4 regions of the Paenibacillus wenxiniae genome follow, and region 4 is predicted to be linked to each of the others. Evidence: predicted binding sites of a transcription regulator. Region 4 holds the regulator's gene; each other region holds the start of a gene.
What was found. The regulator Rex, encoded in region 4, represses fermentation and respiration genes when NADH is low (regulators of the CRP and FNR family bind a similar motif). The targets are predictions, from matches to a motif close to TTGTGAAATATTTCACAA.
Positions count from the first base shown of each region.

Region 1: AAHF22_RS06105 (cytochrome ubiquinol oxidase subunit I) is a predicted target of Rex. The motif match lies at 3,819-3,836, and genes of this name have one in related genera.
Region 2: qoxA (cytochrome aa3 quinol oxidase subunit II) is a predicted target of Rex. The motif match lies at 1,604-1,621, and genes of this name have one in related genera.
Region 3: AAHF22_RS05575 (nitrate/nitrite transporter) is a predicted target of Rex. The motif match lies at 1,234-1,251, and genes of this name have one in related genera.

Region 1 covers NZ_JBCGUH010000002.1:754,690-759,845, forward strand. The annotation lists gene AAHF22_RS06085 (M20 family metallopeptidase) at 112-1,299, shown strand; gene AAHF22_RS06090 (UCP032817 domain-containing protein) at 1,402-2,481, shown strand; gene AAHF22_RS06095 (NUDIX hydrolase) at 2,702-2,842, opposite strand; gene AAHF22_RS06100 (hypothetical protein) at 3,073-3,543, opposite strand; gene AAHF22_RS06105 (cytochrome ubiquinol oxidase subunit I) at 3,959-5,156, shown strand, end outside.
Region 2 covers NZ_JBCGUH010000017.1:60,069-65,224, forward strand. The annotation lists gene AAHF22_RS20795 (GH1 family beta-glucosidase) at 1-1,009, shown strand, start outside; gene AAHF22_RS20800 (hypothetical protein) at 1,193-1,465, shown strand; gene qoxA (cytochrome aa3 quinol oxidase subunit II) at 1,779-2,714, shown strand; gene AAHF22_RS20810 (cbb3-type cytochrome c oxidase subunit I) at 2,895-4,871, shown strand; gene cyoC (cytochrome o ubiquinol oxidase subunit III) at 4,871-5,156, shown strand, end outside.
Region 3 covers NZ_JBCGUH010000002.1:620,398-625,553, reverse strand. The annotation lists partial or broken gene AAHF22_RS05580 (alpha/beta hydrolase family protein) at 1-839, shown strand, start outside; gene AAHF22_RS05575 (nitrate/nitrite transporter) at 1,422-2,930, shown strand; gene moaA (GTP 3',8-cyclase MoaA) at 3,048-4,073, shown strand; gene AAHF22_RS05565 (YwiC-like family protein) at 4,075-4,791, shown strand; gene AAHF22_RS05560 (S66 peptidase family protein) at 5,115-5,156, shown strand, end outside.
Region 4 covers NZ_JBCGUH010000008.1:37,836-42,991, forward strand. The annotation lists gene AAHF22_RS15295 (amidohydrolase) at 1-1,182, opposite strand, end outside; gene AAHF22_RS15300 (redox-sensing transcriptional repressor Rex) at 1,163-1,822, opposite strand; gene dinG (ATP-dependent DNA helicase DinG) at 1,819-4,713, opposite strand; gene AAHF22_RS15310 (methyl-accepting chemotaxis protein) at 5,090-5,156, shown strand, end outside.

The DNA.
Region 1 (5,156 bases), on a different contig from region 4:
TGATAACTGTTTCAGCTCTTTCCTCACGACTTGCTGGAGTTCGCATGCTATACTGATAGCAGAAAACGTAAATGAAGTTTCTACATAACTGTCTTAAAGGAGAATACTACCATGAATAACACCCTGCTCAAGCAACAGATTAAACAAGCCATCCAGCAACATGCTGAGGAATTCAAATCCGTCTCGTTATATATCGGACAAAATCCTGAGCTTGGTAACGAGGAATATAAAGCTTCTGCACGTTTAAAGCAATTGCTTACCGCTCATGGCTTTGAAGTGCAATCATCTGTACTTGGGATCGAAACAGCATTTATCGCAACGTACAGCGCTGCCAAACCCGGTGCAACGGTTGGCCTGATGTGTGAATATGATGCCCTACCGGAAATCGGACATGCATGCGGTCATCATCTCATTTGTATGATGAGCGCTGGCGCGGCGATTGGACTCCAATCCGTCATCGACGACATTGGCGGTACGATTCGTGTATACGGTACACCAGCGGAAGAAACACGCGGTGCAAAGGTACCGATGGCGCAAGCAGGCTTATTCGATGATTGCGACTTTGCTATGATGGCTCATCCCTATTATGCATATGAACAATCAGGCATCTCGTTAGCGATGGATGCGCTGCAATTTGAATTTTTCGGTAAATCTGCCCATGCAGCTGCCAGTCCGCAGCATGGCATTAATGCGCTGGATGGCATACTACAGCTATTCAATGGCATCAATGCGATGCGTCAGCAGACACGAAGCGATACGCGTATCCACGGTATTATTAATCAGGGCGGTGTAGCCGCCAATATTATTCCAGACTATGCTTCTGCCCAATTCTATATCCGTTCTGCCAGCCGTGCGTACACGAATGAACTTGTGGAACGTGTGAAACGAATTGCCGAAGGTGCCGCACTTCAAACCGGTTGTCGGGTCGAGATATCCAATTACGAATATTCCTATGATGAGTTAATTACCAATCACACGTTATCTGAAATTTTTAGCGACAACTTGATTGCCAATGGGGTGAAACGCGAAGAGATTCAATCCGGTAAAGATGCAGGCTCACTCGATCTGGGCAATGTATCCGTTCGCTGTCCAGCGATCCATCCATATGTCAAAGTGACCGATGAAAAACATGAGCTGCACAGTATCGGCTTCCGCGATCGTGCGCAAGAGCCGCAGGCACTTGAAGCGATGGTATTCACCGCTACCGTACTGGCGGAGACGGCATATGATGTGATGACCGATTCAGCTCTATTACAGCGTATTCGTACCGAATTCCAGCAACGGATGGAACTTGTATAATCGGTAAATTGGTACGGATTTATAGGCTTCAAATCTATAGGTTTCAAATTTCCATCCTATATCCGATCCTTTATCTATTATGACAACAGGAGGCTATATATGATGAAGACGATTATTATCATTGTTGCTCTGATCATTGTTGCTATTGTGATTGCTCGCCGATCCAATACACCAGAACGTCAGACATTACGACGTATACGGGAAAATGAACGCTTTTTTAATAAAGTAGATCCACCAGGAGCACTTGTACCGGCTGGACATCCTGCGGAAGCACTCGCGAACAAGCTCGAAGCCTCTATTCCCCAGCATTATGAAGCACAGCTATGGCAACGTATCCAGAGTGAGCATCCCAATATGCCGTATCAGGAGTTTGAATGGCGCTGGCATGAGATGAAACGCTATATGTTAATCTGCGCGCTATTTCGTGAGATGCCGATGTTCAGTTCACGGGTCGATGATGTATGGCATGAAATGCTGATGTTTACCAGAGAGTATGAACAGCTTTGTACTCGATTCTACGGGTATATGTTGCATCATTCTCCACATGGCGGTACGGTATCGCAACCCGAACAGCGTGCCTTGTTTGATTGGGTGTATGGAGAGCTATTTCCACTGGAGCGTGCCAATACGAATCTATGGGGAACATTTTTCCGTCAGCCACTTTCTTCTTCGACGCTGAACGAGTTACTGGCATTCAGTGAGTATGAGCCGCAGCAGTCACTATTTAACAGCTCGATGTTTGAGCATAGCCCAGACGCGCGCGAAGTGATCTTACACCTGCACCGTCGTTTTACGGTTCAGAGTCAGGCGGCTTTACGCGGAGAACGACCGGAGCAATCCACGTCGACTTATGCTGCTGCCAGCGATCCATACAATAGTTCTGTATTCGGACTTAGTGCGGCCGGAGCAGCATGTGTGTATTACTCTTATTTGCCACCAGCGGACTTTTCTACTTGTGTCGATCCCTTTCTACCGTCTGAAATACGGGAGGAACGTCCTGCTGGCGGTACAAGTAGTTCATGTGGTACAGGTTCAAGCAGCAGTGACAATTACAGTAGCAACAATGATAGCAACCATCATGGGGGGGGTCATGGTCATTCCTGTAGTAGTTCATCGTGCAGTAGCTCTTCTTCTTGTAGTTCCTCGTCTTGCAGCTCCTGTGGCGGCGGTGGCGGCGATTGATGATTGGGAGTTTGAGTTTGATAGGTCGATGATTGGGAAGTTGATGTATTAGCATGTTGAACATGCTAATGCTATGACCTGACACAGTTTAGTGGCAATGTAGCATTTTTGCATGCTCTGAACGAAGCTAAAGCTCTTTTCCACAAAGGAAAGAGCTTTAGCTATTATAAATAAATTCAAAACGGATCGCACCCTTAAAGCATAAGTTGATGTGATGACCTTATTCAAGCAGGTTTTCTCCAATTTGGGTAATGCCACCCGGATACACCCAGTCATCATCATAAGACTTGACCAATAAAATGTTCCCGTTGCCATCTTCAACAATTCCGCCCACAGAAACGATATGTGTTGTACCTCCCATGTTGATCTTTCTACTTTTTACTATACCTATATATACTTCTATCCACATATAAATGATCTATTCGCAGCATTTGATACCTAGTTACCTGTCAAATATGTAACTAAAGGAGGTAAGATAAGGTTTCGGTTTCTGTAAATAGAAGTAATCCCATCACCAGGTATACTCCGAATCCAGGCTCATACTTGATGTGTACAACCGAAACTCATTGAAAAGAGTACCTGGAGCATTATTTACAAATGTTGTTCTTCCTTCAACCAGCGCTCAATCGAGCGGTGTCTTCCCAGCTGTACCGTATCAAATTCATCCTGCTCCTCTGTTCTTATTACGCCCAGTTGTTGCAGCGCCTTATTGACAGCATGCTCACTCAACGTTTCTTCAAAAATAACATCGGCTGCATCCCATACGATTCCATTCTGTGTGCCCACGCCTCCAAAGTATTCAGCCTCAATATAAGCCGTTCTAGCAATTCTGGAGAACTCCGAACACAATTGCTTGATGGCATCGGTCAAACTATCATAATTAGGTGCGCTGGTCAGTTGTCCATTATTAGTTTCATCATTAATTTCATTATAGAGATCATCACTAATCGGTATGGCGATGATCTGTTGATACAGCTCTATCGCACACAGATGATTATACTTCTCCTTATAGGCTGTCCACGCTTCGATCGAAGTCAAAATGCCATTAAAATAATATCCCATATTTGAATTCACCTTTTGTTCTCTAATAGATTGAATTTTCGCTTGAACATTAAAGTATTCATGCCCTCTCTAATTCTATAATACAAATTACTATAACCGAATTACAATGTACGCTGATCCGATATGGACGTCCACCCACCTTAAAACTTTTAGATCGTATAGATGTTCGATCGTATCATAAATCAATGTCTATGTTGCAAAAACGATATTTTGTATCGATCTAACCTACTTACTCAGCACGCTCGACCAAAATGTGCAATAACCCTAACGAGCTATTGTGCATTTTTTCACTAAATCGCCTTAAAGCTTTGTTTTTTGTTTGAAGATTGTATCAAATATCACATACAATCCGCAAAACTTGATAAGCTACTCTCATATGAAACCGACAATATTCAAATGAGAAAGGATTCCCATTATGATCATTGATACTGTACTATGGAGCCGGCTTGTGACCGGATTGACACTCTCGTTTCACGTGATTTTTGCAACGATTGGTGTGGCGATTCCGCTGATGATCGCGATTGCCGAGCTGGTCGGCATACGCAAACAAGACCACCACTACACCTTGATGGCCAAACGCTGGACAAGAGGCTTTATTATCTCTGTTGCTGTTGGTGTCGTTACCGGTACTGCCATTTCGTTACAGCTTGCGCTAGTGTGGCCTAACTTTATGCAGCTGGCTGGTAATGTGATCGCATTGCCGTTATTTCTGGAAGTGTTCGCTTTCTTTTTTGAAGCGATTTTCCTCGGTATTTATTTGTATACGTGGGATCGCTTCCGTAACCCGTATATACACTGGTTGCTCACGATCCCGATTGTACTTGGAGCATCGATGTCTGCCTTTTTCATCACGACTGTAAATGGATTTATGAACCAGCCCGCAGGCTTCACACTGGAACATGGGCAATTTACAGCCGTATATCCGTTGCAGGCAATGTTTAATGAAGCAACGCCGTCCAAAGTATTTCATGTGTTGACCTCTGCTTATATGACAGGTGCGGCTTTACTTGCTGCGATCGCGGCTTTTTCTATTTTACGTAAAGGCGCTACCGATTATACGAAAAAGGCACTCAAGCTTATGATGAGCGTGTTGCTTGTATTCAGCTTTTTGACCGCACTGGCTGGCGATACGGCTGCCAAGTTTCTCGCGGAACATCAGCCTGAGAAATTAGCCGCTGCCGAGTGGCATTTTGAAACAGCCAAAGGGGCTGATCTGATTTTCTTCGGCTGGTTGAATGCGGAGCGTGAAGTGATTGGCGCATTGCACATTCCAAAGGCGCTCAGTTTCCTGGCATTTAGCGATTTTAATGCCGAAGTAACGGGGTTGAATGAATTTCCTGCTGATGAACAGCCGCCATTGTGGGTACATTATCTATTTGATTTTATGGCTAGTATCGGCTTTATATTGCTCGCTGTGTCGGCGTTCTTCTTCCTCTTTCTGTTCTGGAAAAAGCGGAATGAATATAATCGCTGGTTATTACGTGCCATTGTACTGGGAGCACCGCTTGCCTTCCTCGCTGTAGAACTCGGCTGGTTCTATGCGGAAGTGGGACGACAACCGTGGATTATTCGCGGATATATGCGCGTGGAGGAAGCCGCGACCACTTCGCCAA
Region 2 (5,156 bases), on a different contig from region 4:
TGAGCCATTTTGTACGTTGTATCATTGGGATTTGCCGCAGGCGTTACAGGATGTCGGTGGCTGGGAAAATCGGCGCACGATCGATGCATTTGTCAAATACGCCGAAATTATGTTCCGCGAATTTGCTAGTAAAATTAAATTCTGGCTCACCTTCAATGAACCGTGGTGTATTGCTTTTCTGTCCAATTTGGAGGGCAAGCATGCGCCAGGCAATACGGATTTGCAGGTCGCGCTTAATGTTGGTCATCATCTGCTCGTTGCTCACGGTCATGCGGTTAAGCTGTTCCGCGATATGAGTCCGGCAGATGGACAGATTGGGATTGCGCCGAATGTAGCGTGGGCAGTGCCTTACAGCAAGAGTGCGGAGGATCGCGCTGCTTGCAATCGTAACATTGAAGTGTATGCGGACTGGTTTCTTGATCCGGTCTACAAGGGAAGCTATCCGGAATCGTTGTATAACTGGTTTAAGGAAGCTGGAGCGACACCGCCGGTACAGGACGGTGATATGGAAATTATCGCGCAGCCGATTGATCTGATCGGTATTAACTACTATCATCCGACAGTGAACCGTTACCATCCAGAAGCAGGCTATTTGCATAGTGAACCGATCGATATGGGGCTGTTCAAAACCGATATCGGCTGGCCGATCGACTCGACCGGATTGTACGATGTGATCCATTACTTACAAAAGTACGGCAACATCGATATTTACATTACGGAAAATGGAGCCTGCATTAATGATAGCCCACAAAACGGCATCGTCGATGACTCCATGCGTATTAGCTACCTCCAGCAGCATATCGCTCAAGTACATCGTGTCATTAATGACGGTATCCATTTAAAAGGATATATGGCATGGTCGCTCATGGACAATTTTGAATGGGCAGAAGGCTACCGGATGCGTTTTGGACTCATTCATGTGGATTTCCGCAATCAAGTACGTACACCGAAAGAAAGCTTTTACTGGTATCAAAATGTCATCCGTAACAACTGGATGGAAACACGTTAATGTTCGCACTCATTTGATAGAGGAGCAGCGCTATAAAATATAAATGTCGTACAGCGAATCAAAAGCTCCCTTTTGTGGTAATAAGTCGTATAGTACTTCTGCCTGGTACGCCAGACCAATCGATGGAATGATTCAGGTAGACATCACAGCAATACGACTATCCGAGAAAGGGGAGTGGACTTCGTGGCTACCAAATCCAGAGGTCCGAGCAACAATAGCTCGGCACAAAACACATATGGACTTAGCAAAATGTTGACTGTAGTCGCATGGCTGTGCTGCGCGGCAGGTATTTTACTGATCGTGCTGAATCTGCAACCATTTAATGACAACAATCTCGGCTTGATGATCGGCGTAGGCTGTTTGGCTGCATTTGCTTTCATTTATTCGCTTGCGAAATGGCTTGGTTCGATGCAAGCACGCAGTGATGAAGGTAAGGATGGAATTAAGGACGATTAGGATGATCCGCTGCCCATCGTTTACGACTGAACTCCGGTAAAGACAGCGATACAGCGAGCATTTTAAAATTAAAGCTCCTTTAAGAATAATTCTTAAAGGGGCTTTTTTACGAAGTAAAAATATGTTAATCTTTAAATAATGTGAAAACATTCACGTCTGCCTGCTAATAAATTGACAGATTTGTTAACAAGCCAAAAAAAACTGAAATTTACACCTTCTATGGATACGCAAAAAGGACACTTAGTGTTAACATAGGAATGTGTGGTTTCAACATTATGAACGTCATGAGCGTTAAGTGAGAAAGGGGATCAAGATGAGCAAAAAACCAGGTTCGCGCCTTATGTTCTGGGTTGTTCTGGTTGTGACGGTGTTGTCGCTGGCTCTGACGGTTTGGGCGTTGTTTGCTGGTTCCAGTAACTATGCTGTTCTTAACCCGAAAGGACCGATTGCAGAAGGACAACGCGATGTCATTATCATTTCTACGATTCTGACAGCGATCGTTATCGTACCGACAACCATACTGACCTTTGTTATTGTGTGGAGATACCGTGACAAACCGGGCAGAAAGGCGAAGTACGATCCAGATTTCAACCACAGCAATGTGCTGGAGTCAATCTGGTGGGGTATTCCGATCGTCGTTATTGCTGTGCTCGGTATCGTGACTGTACGTTATACGTACGCACTCGAGCCTTCTGTGGCCATTAAGTCCGACAAGCAACCCGTTGTGATTCAAGCGGTTTCGATGGACTGGAAATGGGCATTTTTCTATCCAGAAGAAGGAATTGCAGCTGTGAACACACTGACTATTCCTGAAGATCGACCAATTCGCTTCGAACTGACTTCCGATGCTCCGATGAACTCCTTCTGGATTCCTCAGCTCGGTGGACAGATTTATACCATGTCGGGTATGGCGATGAACCTGTATTTGCAGGCTGATCATACAGGCACGTATTACGGTTCCGGTGCTAACTTTAGTGGTGAGCATTTCGGCGCTATGAACTTTGATGTGAATGCGGTGACTGAATCCGACTATGAGGCATGGGTGAACAAGGTGAAAACTGAATCCAAGCCAATGACGATGGATACGTATCAGTCGCTGGCGATACCAGGTACGGCGGATAAACAATATTTTTCGGCATTCCCGGACAATTTGTTCCAACAACTGGTGACGCAATATTTGCCTGGCGGTTTGTCTGAAAGTCGTCAACCGGTACACACTACGCCTGAAACACAAATGGACGGCAAGTAAACCGGCTGAAGTTCAGCTGTATGGATGGTATGCGCCGCATACATCCATGTTGTAGGTAAAAGTCGAGTCGGGGGAACTTCTCCCGACATTCGTGCTGTATTCAAATGGTATTCATGCAATGCCGCCATACATGCCAGTAAGATGCTGTGCATGGACAAAGAAAGTGAAAGGAGCTCAACGATGCTTGAAAATCTTAAACAGTTTGCATCCGAGTTTTTTGTTACTGGCGATCCGTTGATTTATGGTGCAGACGTATCCATTGGATTAGTAACGATTGCCATCGTTGCCGGACTGACCTATTTCAAAAAGTGGAAATGGCTCTGGCGCAACTGGTTGACTACGGTTGACCACAAAAAAATCGGTATCATGTACATTCTGGCTGCGATCATTATGATGTTCCGCGGCGGCGTCGATGCGCTCATGATGCGTACTCAATTGGCAATTCCGAACTTTGAGTTCCTGCATCCAGAACACTATAACCAGGTCTTTACGACACACGGCGTAGTTATGATCCTGTTTATGGCGATGCCATTTATGTTCGGTTTGTTTAACGTTGTTGTACCTCTACAAATTGGTGCACGTGACGTTGCGTTCCCTTATTTGAACTCCCTCAGCTTCTGGCTGTTCTTCCTGGGCGCAATGCTGTTCAACCTGTCCTTCGTCATCGGCGGTTCGCCGGATGCAGGTTGGTTGAGTTATCCACCGTTGTCTGAGCTACAATTTAACCCTGGCCCAGGACAAAACTTCTATATCTGGGGTATCCAGATTTCCGGTATTGGTTCCCTGGCAACCGGTATTAACTTCCTTGTAACGATCATCAAAATGCGTGCCCCAGGCATGACCATGATGAAAATGCCGATGTTCACATGGTCTGTATTTGCAACTTGTGTCATCATCATTTTTGCATTCCCAATTTTGACCGTTACACTGGCACTGCTGTTCCTTGACCGTTTTGGAGGAGGACACTTCTTCACCCTTGACGGTGGCGGTAACCCGATGATGTATATCAACTTGATATGGATGTGGGGTCACCCCGAGGTATATATCGTTATCTTGCCGGCGTTCGGTATTTTCTCCGAAGTCGTCAGCGTGTTCTCACGCAAAAAGCTGTTCGGTTACACCTCGATGGTATTTGCGATGATGATTATCGCGTTCGTATCGTTCTTCACATGGGCTCACCATTTCTTCACAATGGGTTCCGGTGCGGACGTTAACGCCTTCTTCGCCTTGTCCACGATGTTGATCGCCATCCCAACCGGGGTGAAGATTTTCAACTGGTTGTTCACGATGTATCGCGGACGGATTCGCTTCGATCTGCCGATGCTGTGGACGGTCGCGTTTATTCCGGCGTTTATCGTCGGTGGTATGACAGGGGTTCTGCTCGCGGTTGCGCCTGCTGACTTCCAGTACCACAACAGTTACTTCCTGATTGCCCACTTCCACCAGGTTCTGATTGGTGGGGTCGTGTTCGGTTACTTTGCCGGCATGTACTACTGGTGGCCAAAAATGTTCGGCTTCAAGCTGAACGAAACGCTGGGCAGATGGTCATTCTGGTTCTGGAACATCGGTTTCTACGTATGTTTCATGCCACAATACCTGCTCGGTTTGATGGGTATGACTCGTCGTGTAAGTACATTTGACTGGGATACAGGTTGGGGCCCACTGAACGTAGTTTCGACGGTTGGTGCGTACCTGATGGGTATTGCCTTCATTCTGCAAGCCGTTCAAATTGCTTACAGCTTTAAATATCGTGAAAAAGATACAACTGGCGACATGTGGGATGCTCATACACTTGAGTGGACGATCCCGTCCCCAGCTCCAGAATACAACTTTGCCATTACTCCGGTAGTGGATAGCAGAGATCCATTATGGGTCGACAAGCAGCGTCGTGCTGCGGGTAAGCTTCCTCAAAAGGATGCCAAACCAAAATACGAACCAATTCATATGCCTAGCAACTCGGGTATCCCGATTGTATTTTCTACTTTCTTCTTCATTGCGGGCTTTGGCTTCACGTTCCACTGGGTGTGGATGGGAGTGCTCGGACTTGCCGGCGTACTTGCATGTCTGGCTGCCCGTTCGATGAATGATGACGAGGGCTTCTACATCCCTGCTGAGGAAGTAGAAAAGACTGAGGCTTCATTAAGGGGGACACTTTAATGGCACAAGCCGTATCACAGCACGGTCATGATCATGCACATGGTCATGATCACGGCCACCATGATCCGCAAGAACTGAAAATGCTTGGCTTCTGGATCTTCCTGATCACGGACGTTGTTCTGTTCGGTACGCTGTTTGCCACGTATGTTGTGCTTCACAACAATACGGCAGGTGGACCAACAGCTCACGAAATTTTCGAAATGCCGGGTGTTATCGCGGAAACATTCATCCTGCTCACATCCAGCTTCACAAGCGGTCTGGCTGTACTGGCAATGAATGCAGGTA
Region 3 (5,156 bases), on a different contig from region 4:
GATTTTTCCATACATCACAAGCTGAACAACTTGCAAGTCATGGATATGTTGTCGCTGTTATTGACCATACCGATAATACAGTCGCAACACAGTTTCCAGATGGGCGCATAACGACAACGACGAGCGATACTTTATTTTCACCCAGTCATGATTATAAGACGGAAAGCCAACATCGCGATGGACTGGGCGCGATGTTAACCGACGATGTATCATTTGTGCTGGATCAATTGCAGTTAATCCAATCCGGGCAAATCCCCAGTCTGCTCAAAGGAAAGATCGATTTGCAGCATATCGGCGTGTTCGGTCATTCAATCGGCGGTGCGACTGCGTATGATGCAGCGTACGATCCGCGTATTACAGCAGGTATTGATCTCGATGGAGGACTTTACCGGTTGCATGATCGAGAAGCTTTACGTAAGCCATTTTTATTTATTAACTCGGCAAGCCATAATGAACATATACAACGAGTTATCGATAACCGAGTCTACACAGATGCGGAATTGCAACAGAGCGGATCAACGAGAGAATGGGAAGAGGCGGTCATGAAGGATAAACGCTTGGAGATTGAACGCATGCGCGAAGCTGTTGCTTGCGGCGGACAAGTCATTTCTATCGAAAATACAGAACATTTGAATTTTACCGATATCCAGTTTATTTCTCCAGTATTCCAGTTTATTGGTGCTACAGGCAAGATCGCACCTGCAAGAGCGAATGCTATTGCAAATACTTATATGGAGGGATTTTTTGATACGTATCTTAAAGGTCAAAGGGGAGTATTATTGGAAGGGCCAGATCGCTATTTTCCAGAAGTAGAATTTGTAGATATATCCTCGCGTTAACTGGAACGAGAACAAGGTCTACCGAGAGAGCATAATCTAATGGGAGAACATGATCTAATGAGAAAACGAATAATAAAACACGATATTACGCTATACAATGACTATTTAACCTGTCGCGATGACAGGTTTTTTGTGTTAGCCATCGTTATTTGTCTTTCATTGTTATTAGTCTTTTATTCTTATTTAAAATTCAAACGAAAACTTATAGATGTAATCCTGGTAGCTATATGACTTTACGATCCCCATAACCATTACGGGCATTCCCTCTGCATCATCAGGGTACTCCCCTATAGTCCAACCTGTCGTCAAAATTCTACAATAAGAGGGAAGAGAAAGCAGACATGTCGTTATCCATATACGCCTGTTCACATGTCGTATGGAGTAATAGCTATACATGTGATCTTTGGCACAAGCGCTATATACGACTGTAACGTTTGCTCTATAGGTTGGCATCCGTATGGTCTGGGAATGTGCTTATCGAAATCGTTTGATGCAGCGCACCTCTCCACGTCAATAGAGTATGGCAACCATAACATGTCTGACTTACGAAAACAGAACAGTAGAAAGCAAAGGGTGAATGGGATGATCAAAAAGATGCAGTTATCGTTGCAGACGTTGAATCTGGTACTGGGATTCATGGTCTGGGTTATTATTTCCTCACTAATGCCATTTATTAAAGAAGATATTAGCATTCCACAGGGGAGCCTGGCAATCGTAACAGCAATTCCGGTAGTGCTCGGTTCCATTTTGCGTATTCCGCTTGGTTATTATGCCAATATCGTCGGCGCGCGTGTTGTGTTTATGATTAGCTTTGTTTTGCTGTTATTCCCGGTATATTACATTAGCGTTGCATCATCGCTGACCGATCTGATTATCGGCGGTCTGTTCCTCGGTATTGGTGGCGCCGTATTCTCGGTCGGCGTGACCTCACTGCCTAAATATTATCCCCGTGAAAAGCATGGGCTTGTGAACGGTGTATACGGCATGGGCAATATCGGTACAGCGATTACGACCTTTGCCGCACCGGTTATCGCAACAGCGATCGGCTGGCAAGCAGCGGTTCGCCTGTATTTGGTGCTATTGCTCGTATTTATCGTTCTCAATTTCCTATTCGGTGACCGTAAAGAGACGCGAATCAAAACACCGATTATCGAACAGATAAAAGGCGTGTACAAAAATGAAAAGCTATGGTTCTTTTCTTTATTCTATTTTATTACCTTCGGTTCATTTGTAGCTTTCACCGTATATTTACCGAACTTCCTCGTAGCCAACTTCCAGCTAGATAAAGTAGATGCTGGACTGCGTACCGCAGGTTTTATCGCACTGGCGACATTCCTTCGTCCGGTCGGCGGCTGGCTAGCGGATCGTTTTCAAGCCTTGTTTCTGCTAATGTGTACGTTTGCGGTATATACACTGGCGGCGATTGTACTAGCATTTTCGCCTTCGATCGGCTTGTACACGGTTGGTTGTTTGACAATTGCTGTAAGTGCGGGAATTGGTAACGGTGTTATTTTCAAGCTCGTTCCGTTCTATTTCAACAAGCAAGCTGGGATTGCGAACGGCATCGTGTCGATGATGGGCGGCTTAGGTGGATTTTTCCCGCCGCTCATGCTGGCTGCAATCCACGGGTTGACCGGGCAATATTCGATTGGCTTTATGCTGCTGTCTCAGGTAGCTCTGGCAAGCTTGATTATCGTCGTCTGGATGTATTATCAGGACAAGCTGACCCTTGTATCGGATGTGTTCAAATCGACAGCACAAGGTATTCTCGTGACCGATCCCCAGGGCTATATTAAAACGGTGAATCCTGCGTTTACCCGTTTGACCGGATACGAAGAAGAGGAGGTACGAGGTCGGCGGCCCAGTTTATTAAAATCAGGTCGTCAGCCCGAAACGTTCTATCAGCAAATGTGGAAAGAGATTACAGAAAAAGGTCTCTGGCAAGGTGCAATCTGGAATCGTCGTAAAAATGGTGAAGAATATGTACAATGGCTCAATATTAGCGCCGTAAAGGATGCGACTGGTGAGGATATCCGTTATGTGGGCACATTTAGCGAGTTAACCGAGCATCCGAACAATTCCTCTTCCTGATCATTCGTGCGTATCCAATGGATGACTGCGGCTTATGCGATATCGATGTGCTGAGAAATTACCGTTACGGCTGCATACCATTCGTATGCTATATCGATTCTAAATACAAAGGAGTTCTTGATCATGAATCCGTCTACTGATCTGCTGAAGCGGCCGATGCGCGATCTGCGTATTTCGGTTACCGATCGCTGCAATTTCCGTTGCCGATACTGTATGCCGAAAGAGATATTTGGTGATGATTATGCATTTATGCATAGTTCAGAGCTATTATCGTTTGATGAAATCGAACGGCTGGTGCAGTTATTTGTCGGTCTGGGTGTGCGTAAAGTTCGCTTGACCGGTGGTGAACCGTTGCTGCGTCGCGGTCTGCCCCAGCTGATCGGTCGGATGGCAGCAATTGCTGGAGTGGAAGACATTGGTTTAACGACAAATGGACTGCTACTTGGTGCACAGGCGCAGCCGCTCTATGATGCTGGCTTACGTCGTCTGAATATTAGTCTGGACTCGCTACATCCACGGCGGTTTGGTTATATGAATGGACGCGGAATCAAGCCAGAGCAAATTTTGAAACGAATCGATTATGCCCAATCGATCGGCTATACGATCAAGATGAATATGGTCGTGCAAAAAGGGCTGAATGATGTTGATATTGTGCCGATGGCAGATTATTTCCGCAAGCGTGGCATTACGCTGCGTTTTATCGAATTTATGGATGTAGGCAATGACAATGGCTGGAAACACCAGTATGTCGTGCCAGAGCAGGCTATTTTACAACAATTGCGTACACGTTATACATTAGAGCCGGTCGATCCTGATCATTATGGTGAAGTCGCGCGCTATTATCGCTATGCAGGCACAAATACAGAGGTAGGCTTTATTAGCTCGGTATCCGATTCGTTCTGTTCATCCTGTACACGAGCAAGGCTATCGTCTGAAGGGAAGCTGTACACCTGTCTGTTTGCAAATGAAGGTTATGATCTGCGTTCCTTAATGCGTCGTGGAGCGGATGATACGTTTCTGCTACAGGCGATCAAGCGAGTATGGGAGCATCGATTGGATCGATATTCGGATGAACGTAGCGATGCTGATCCAACCGAGCAGACTTATCCGAGCAAAATCAATATGTCTTATATTGGCGGTTAAGATGAATCGATATATCCCGAATCAACATGGAGCCTGGGCGATGCTCATCTTACCGTTTCTATGTGGATTAAGCCTTTCCGGAACAAGTTGGCTGCATATTCCGCTATTCGTATGCTGGCTAATCATGTATTTGTTCAGTTTCCCATTATTATTATGGATCAAAACAGGCCGTGCTACACGTTATCGTCATCCGACCCTTGTATATGGATTGCTGTTGCTTCCCTTGCTCACTGTTCTCGTCTGGATCGAACCACACTTGCTCTGGTATGGCGCCTTGTTGCTGTTGTTATTCATTCCGACGATGTATTTTGCCCGTGCTCGTAATGAGCGAGCATTACTTAATGACGTGCTAGCGATTGTGCTATTTTGCTCGTTCGTTTATCCGGTCGCTTATATCGGTAACGCTATCAACTGGCGTATAACGAGCGAATTGTTCATCATGCTAGTATTATATTTTTGCGGAACGGCTGTATATGTAAAGACGATGATTCGTGAAAAAGATAATCGGTTCTATTACCGTCTGTCTGTCGGATATCATCTGGTATGGCTTTTCCTTGCAGGCTGGTGGAATATGTGGATGCTCGTTCCGGCAATGTTACTGTTACTGCGAAGCCTCGTTTTGCCTCGGTACCAGTTACGAACGAGAACGGTTGGTCTGATTGAGCTTGGAGGAGCATGTATGGTAGGATTGTCGCTCATTGTACTGTGTCTATTTTAAAGTATACGTTTCAGTGGAGAGTATGATTTTAATTGTAAAGCATGTTCTCCATTCCCAAATATGATTTCAATTCCAACGAACACTAATCGATCCAGGCGATCGTATAACAATATAACAAGCAACGAAGCTTTTTGTATAAGCGAGAAGATCACTATCCTTGTGATCCATATCGGCAGCCAAAAAGCTTTATTTGCATATCTACCTTACTTGCTCCTGCTCCTGCAACAATGATAAGATGAACGCAAAGTTATACCATTTCAGTTATATCGTATGCGAAGTACATGCGGCTACATAGAATAAAGATCGGGTAAAGGAGCATTCCTATGTCACAAATGCAACTCAAAAATGGTGATACCGTTGCACTG
Region 4 (5,156 bases):
AGCGCTCGCAGAGTATACGGTGTGAGAAATAAAGTCTGTGAACGGCAGGAAGTGTGGCTGATCGATATTGAGCGATGTAATATCGGCTTTCATGCCCACTTCAAAGCTACCTGTGTTATCGAGAAATACCGATTTGGCACCATATTCTGTACCCATACGCAGCGCTTCTGCGGCTGGAACCGCAGTTGGATCGCCAGATACACCTTTATGAATAAGTGCTGCCAGACGCATTTCTTCGAACATATCGAGGTTATTGTTGCTTGCCGGTCCATCCGTACCAAGCGACACAACTACGCCAGCTTTGAGCAGATCCGGCACACGTGCCACACCGCTTGCCAGTTTAAGATTACTTCCCGGATTATGTGAAACGGTTACTTTGTGCTTCGCCAGCACTTCAATCTCTTCATCGTTCAAATGAACCGCATGCGCAAGCAGTGTTGGACGAGTGAATACGCCGAGCTTTTCCAGATGAGCAACCGGACGCAGACCATAATCGGCTACATTTAGTTCGACTTCAGCAATCGTCTCCGACATATGTGTATGCAGCGGCACATCCAGATCATGCGCTGCCTGTACAAAACGTTCGATGTATTGCGGCGGGCAAGTATACGGTGCATGCGGAGACATCATCGTTGTAATGCGTCCATCTGCTTTGCCATGCCAGTCACGCACAAATTGGGTAGCCTGATTCAATTTCTGTGTCTGTTCTTCTTCAGAGCACAGACCGATCACACCGCGCATCAATACGGCTCTCATCCCGGATTGCTCAACCACTTCAGCTACGCGCTCGGAGCGATCATACATATCGAGGAATGTAGTCGTACCGCCTTTGAGCATTTCCAGTACAGACAGTGCTGTTCCGATGTACACATCGTCACTCGTAAATTTCGCTTCCATCGGCCACATTTTTTCCTGCAACCATACTTGTAATGCCAGATCATCGCCATAGCCGCGCAGCAGTGACATCGCAGCATGTCCATGACTGTTTACAAGTCCGGGAATGAAAAATTGATGACGTCCATCGACAACGACGACATCCTCGTCTACCTGAGGCTCCTCTTCACCAATATACGTGATCAGATCATCTTCAATGACCATATGACCATGCAACACAGGCTTCGGTCCGTTCAGAACGGCAAAAATACCATTTTTAATCATCCATTTACTCGGAGAGTTGTTCATTAATGTCTAATTCCTTTCCGTCTTCAAGATAATAAGCCAGACTAAGCAAATCGGTTGTAAAATCCGCCGTATGCACACGCACATGCGGTGGTGTTCTTAAAATAATCGGTGCAAAATTCAAAATCGCTTCAATCCCTGCATCGACCAGTTGATCAGCAACATGCTGCGCTTCCGTATTAGGAACGGTAATAATACCGACACGGATACTTTTCGCCTGAATCGTCTCTGCCAGATCGCTCATCGGCTTCACAGTTAGCGTATTGATTTTCGTGCCGACTTTCGGCTCGTAGGAATCAAACACCTCGACAATCTTCATCGTCTCCTGCAAATAGGCGTTGTAATTGGAAAGGGCATGACCGAGGTTACCAGCCCCGATCAGCGCCACATTAATCTGCTGATCCAGCTTGAGGATATGACGAATTTTCTCGATCAGATACGATACGTCATAACCGATCCCTTTACGTCCAAAATCGCCAAAATAGGCCAGATCCTTACGAATTTGTGCTGGATTCAGATCCAGCTTTTGCCCCAGCTCCTGAGAGGACACTGTAGGCACCTCGCGAGCATGCAGCTCATTCAGATATCTTAAATAGACAGGTAATCTTCGCACGACGGCTTCAGATATTTTTTCGGATTTCATGCTTGCTCCCCCTCTTGATTTGCAGCTTCCGTCTCCTGTGGCCGGTCACTCAACCATTCGGCAATACGGGGAATCATCTGACGGGTATACATATGCTCCATTTTGGGACCTGGCAGTGAATACAGGAAGTGTCTGCCGTAATAGGACTCAATAACCCGCGTATCATAAATGAGCACGATCCCTCGATCGTTTGCCGTCCGGACCAGTCGACCGAAGCCCTGTTTGAACCGGATCACTGCCTGTGGCACAGATAATTTCATAAATGGATTTTTCTTTTCTCTTTTGAGCCGTTCGCTTTTCGCTTCAACGAGCGGATGGTTAGGCGGCTGGAAAGGTAAGCGGACGATAGCCAGACAGGTTAACGCCTCGCCTGGAATATCCACGCCTTCCCAGAAGCTGCTCGTTCCGAGCAATACCGATGCCGGATGCTCCTGAAAGCGGCGGGTCAGCTTCGTACGACTGCCGCCATCTACTCCCTGACCGAAAACTGCAATCTCACTAGTAGATAATTTCGCCTTCAGCGGCTCATACACCTGCTTGAGCATCCGATAGGACGTAAATAATACGAGCATGCGTCCTCGTGTCGCCTGCGCAGACTCGGCAAGCGACTCCACCAGCATCGATACAAAATGTTCGTCACCAACGCTGCCTTTCAAAGTCGGAAAGTCGCGCGGGATCAGCACTAACGATTGCTCGCGATAATTGAACGGCGATTCCAGCATGACCGTGTTCAGCTTGCCCTGCTGCTCGGCTTCTTTCAGCCCTAGCTGGTCAATCATATACTGGAACGTTTTATCGATCGACAACGTCGCCGATGTCAAAATGATACTTTTCTTTTTATCGAAAAAATGCTCTTTCAGCTGTTCACTCACATCAACCGGTACAGCATACATTTGCAGCGATTTGCTGCGGTAGCTTGCATTCGCTTCATACCAGTATACCGTATCTGTGCTATCCAGCTTCACAAAATGACGCAGATCATCGCGCACGCTGCCGAGATCCTTAAACAGACCCGTCACATCAGTCACCAGACCATCGGTATCGACAATATCGTCAGATTCTTTAATTTTACCCATAATATGCTCACCCTGGCGGATAATCTGGCTGAGTGCGATATGGATACGATTTTCCAGTTCGGTAATATGTGCCCATTCTTCCGGCTTTTTATCCGGTAATAGACGTAGCGTAAATTGCGCTGCTTCTCCTGGTCCAGCATCGCTACGCTGTGGTAAAAGGGCAAACAACAGCTCATTCAGCTTGTCCCAATCTTCCTTCACATCCGCCAGCTCAGGATACAAATTATCGATCGCAATCGCCCATTCCATCGCTCGTTCACTGCCGGATGAACCAAGTTGCTGACGTAGCACAGCAAGCTGTCCATTTTTGCTATCTTTGAACAGACGCAGCAATGGATGAACCAATGTGAAATATTTCATGTGCATACCCAGATGCTTACCAGCCACATCTTCCAGATGATGGGCCTCGTCAATGACAAGTCGTTCGTAACCAGGCAATAGTTGATGCCCTGCCTTAATATCGGTAAACAATTTGGAATGATTCGTAATGACCACATCTGCTGCGCCAGCTTCATGCTTGGCACGGTGGTAGTAGCACTGCTTGAACCACGGACAGGCGCGTCCCAGACAGGAATCGGTATCACTTGCTACCGTTTCCCAGAAGTCGCCGCCACGGTTGCCCATGTTCAGTTCTTCATCATCACCGGTTTCTGTCGCCGTTAGCCAGACGATCATCTGCGCTGCAATCAGCACATCTTCTTTAGGACTCTGAAATTCCTTTGTATTTATTTTATGCTCAAATTTGCGCAGACACAAATAATGCTGTCTTCCTTTAAATACCGCCGCTCGAAAAGCAAACGGAATCACCTTCGTCAACAGCGGTACATCACGTTCACGCAGCTGTTCCTGCAAATTGATCGTATGCGTACTGAGCATAACACGTTCATTCGTTTTGACACTATGATAGATCGACGGCAGCAAATAACCGAGCGATTTGCCCGTACCTGTACCCGCTTCGATCAATAAATGCTTCTCGTCCGTCAGCGCCCGAATAACCTCATCAAACATATGGTTTTGCGCTGTACGCTCCTCATAATCTGGTAATAAATGACGCAGATTGTCTTTCACCTGCTCGATAAATTGTTCAAACGATGTATCTTCCAGCGGCATATTACCGCGTTCATCGGCGGCGGACGGAATATCGATCCAGTCGCCTACCTTCAGCGCCAGCTGACGATAAAAACGGTGACTGTCCAAATCCTGTACAGGCTGTGCTTCACGCTGCATCCGTACCCCGTCAAAATACCAGCCCAGATCGCTATCCTGATTATCAAACAACTCGGATAATCGCTGCACCGTAATTAATGGCAGCCCATCCAGCTCTTCAAGACATTTTAAAAATACATAAGCGGTTGCGAGTGCATCACTGTCCGCCTGATGGGGACGATCATGCTGAAAACCAAGCGAACTGCTCACCATACTGAGCTGGTAGCTTGGCAAATTCGGGAAGAAAATGCGCAACAAGTCCATCGTATCTAGCACTCTGCCTGTAAACGGCAAATAGCCGGTACGATCAAGCGCGCGTTGCAGAAATCCGAGATCAAAGCCGACATTATGTCCGACCAGCACAGCATCCTCCAGCAGCGGAATCATGTCCAGCATCACATCATCAAGCTCAGGAGCGTCCTTAACGTCCGCATCGCTAATACCTGTAAGTCCAGTAATAAATGCCGGGATTTTGCACCCCGGCTTGACCATCGAGCTGTATACTTCGCTGACCGTCATATCATGATCTATAATAGCAAGGCCCACCTGGATAATATCATCCGTTGCCTGGGTCCCTGTTGTTTCAAAATCCAGTACAGCAAATTTCATGGATGTCTAAATCCTTTCTCAGTAGCCCTTCTGCACTGATCTAAAAATCGTCAACTACCAGCATACCAGAAGACTACAGTTTTGAAAATCAACCACAATAAAAGGTGATACCGGGCGCGAATCGGCTCGCACAGTATCACCCTGCTTCGGCGTTATAATAATTTAAGTATACCTTATATCGAACGGTTGTTCCAGTAGGTTTGTGTAAACAGACCGTCATGCACAACAAATTCCGCAAAGACAGCAAGCAATGATTTACAGTCTTCCACCACTACATTATAGTAAGTATAAATACCTATATGCATTGATTAATAAGAACTATATCGCTATACGTAACAACCTAATCAAGCGTGTACACCATGAAGGGGATAGTCCATTGAATAGCTTGCTTGCAAGAATGATCTTATTTTTTTCCAGTCTGATCGTGATCGGTATTGTCATCG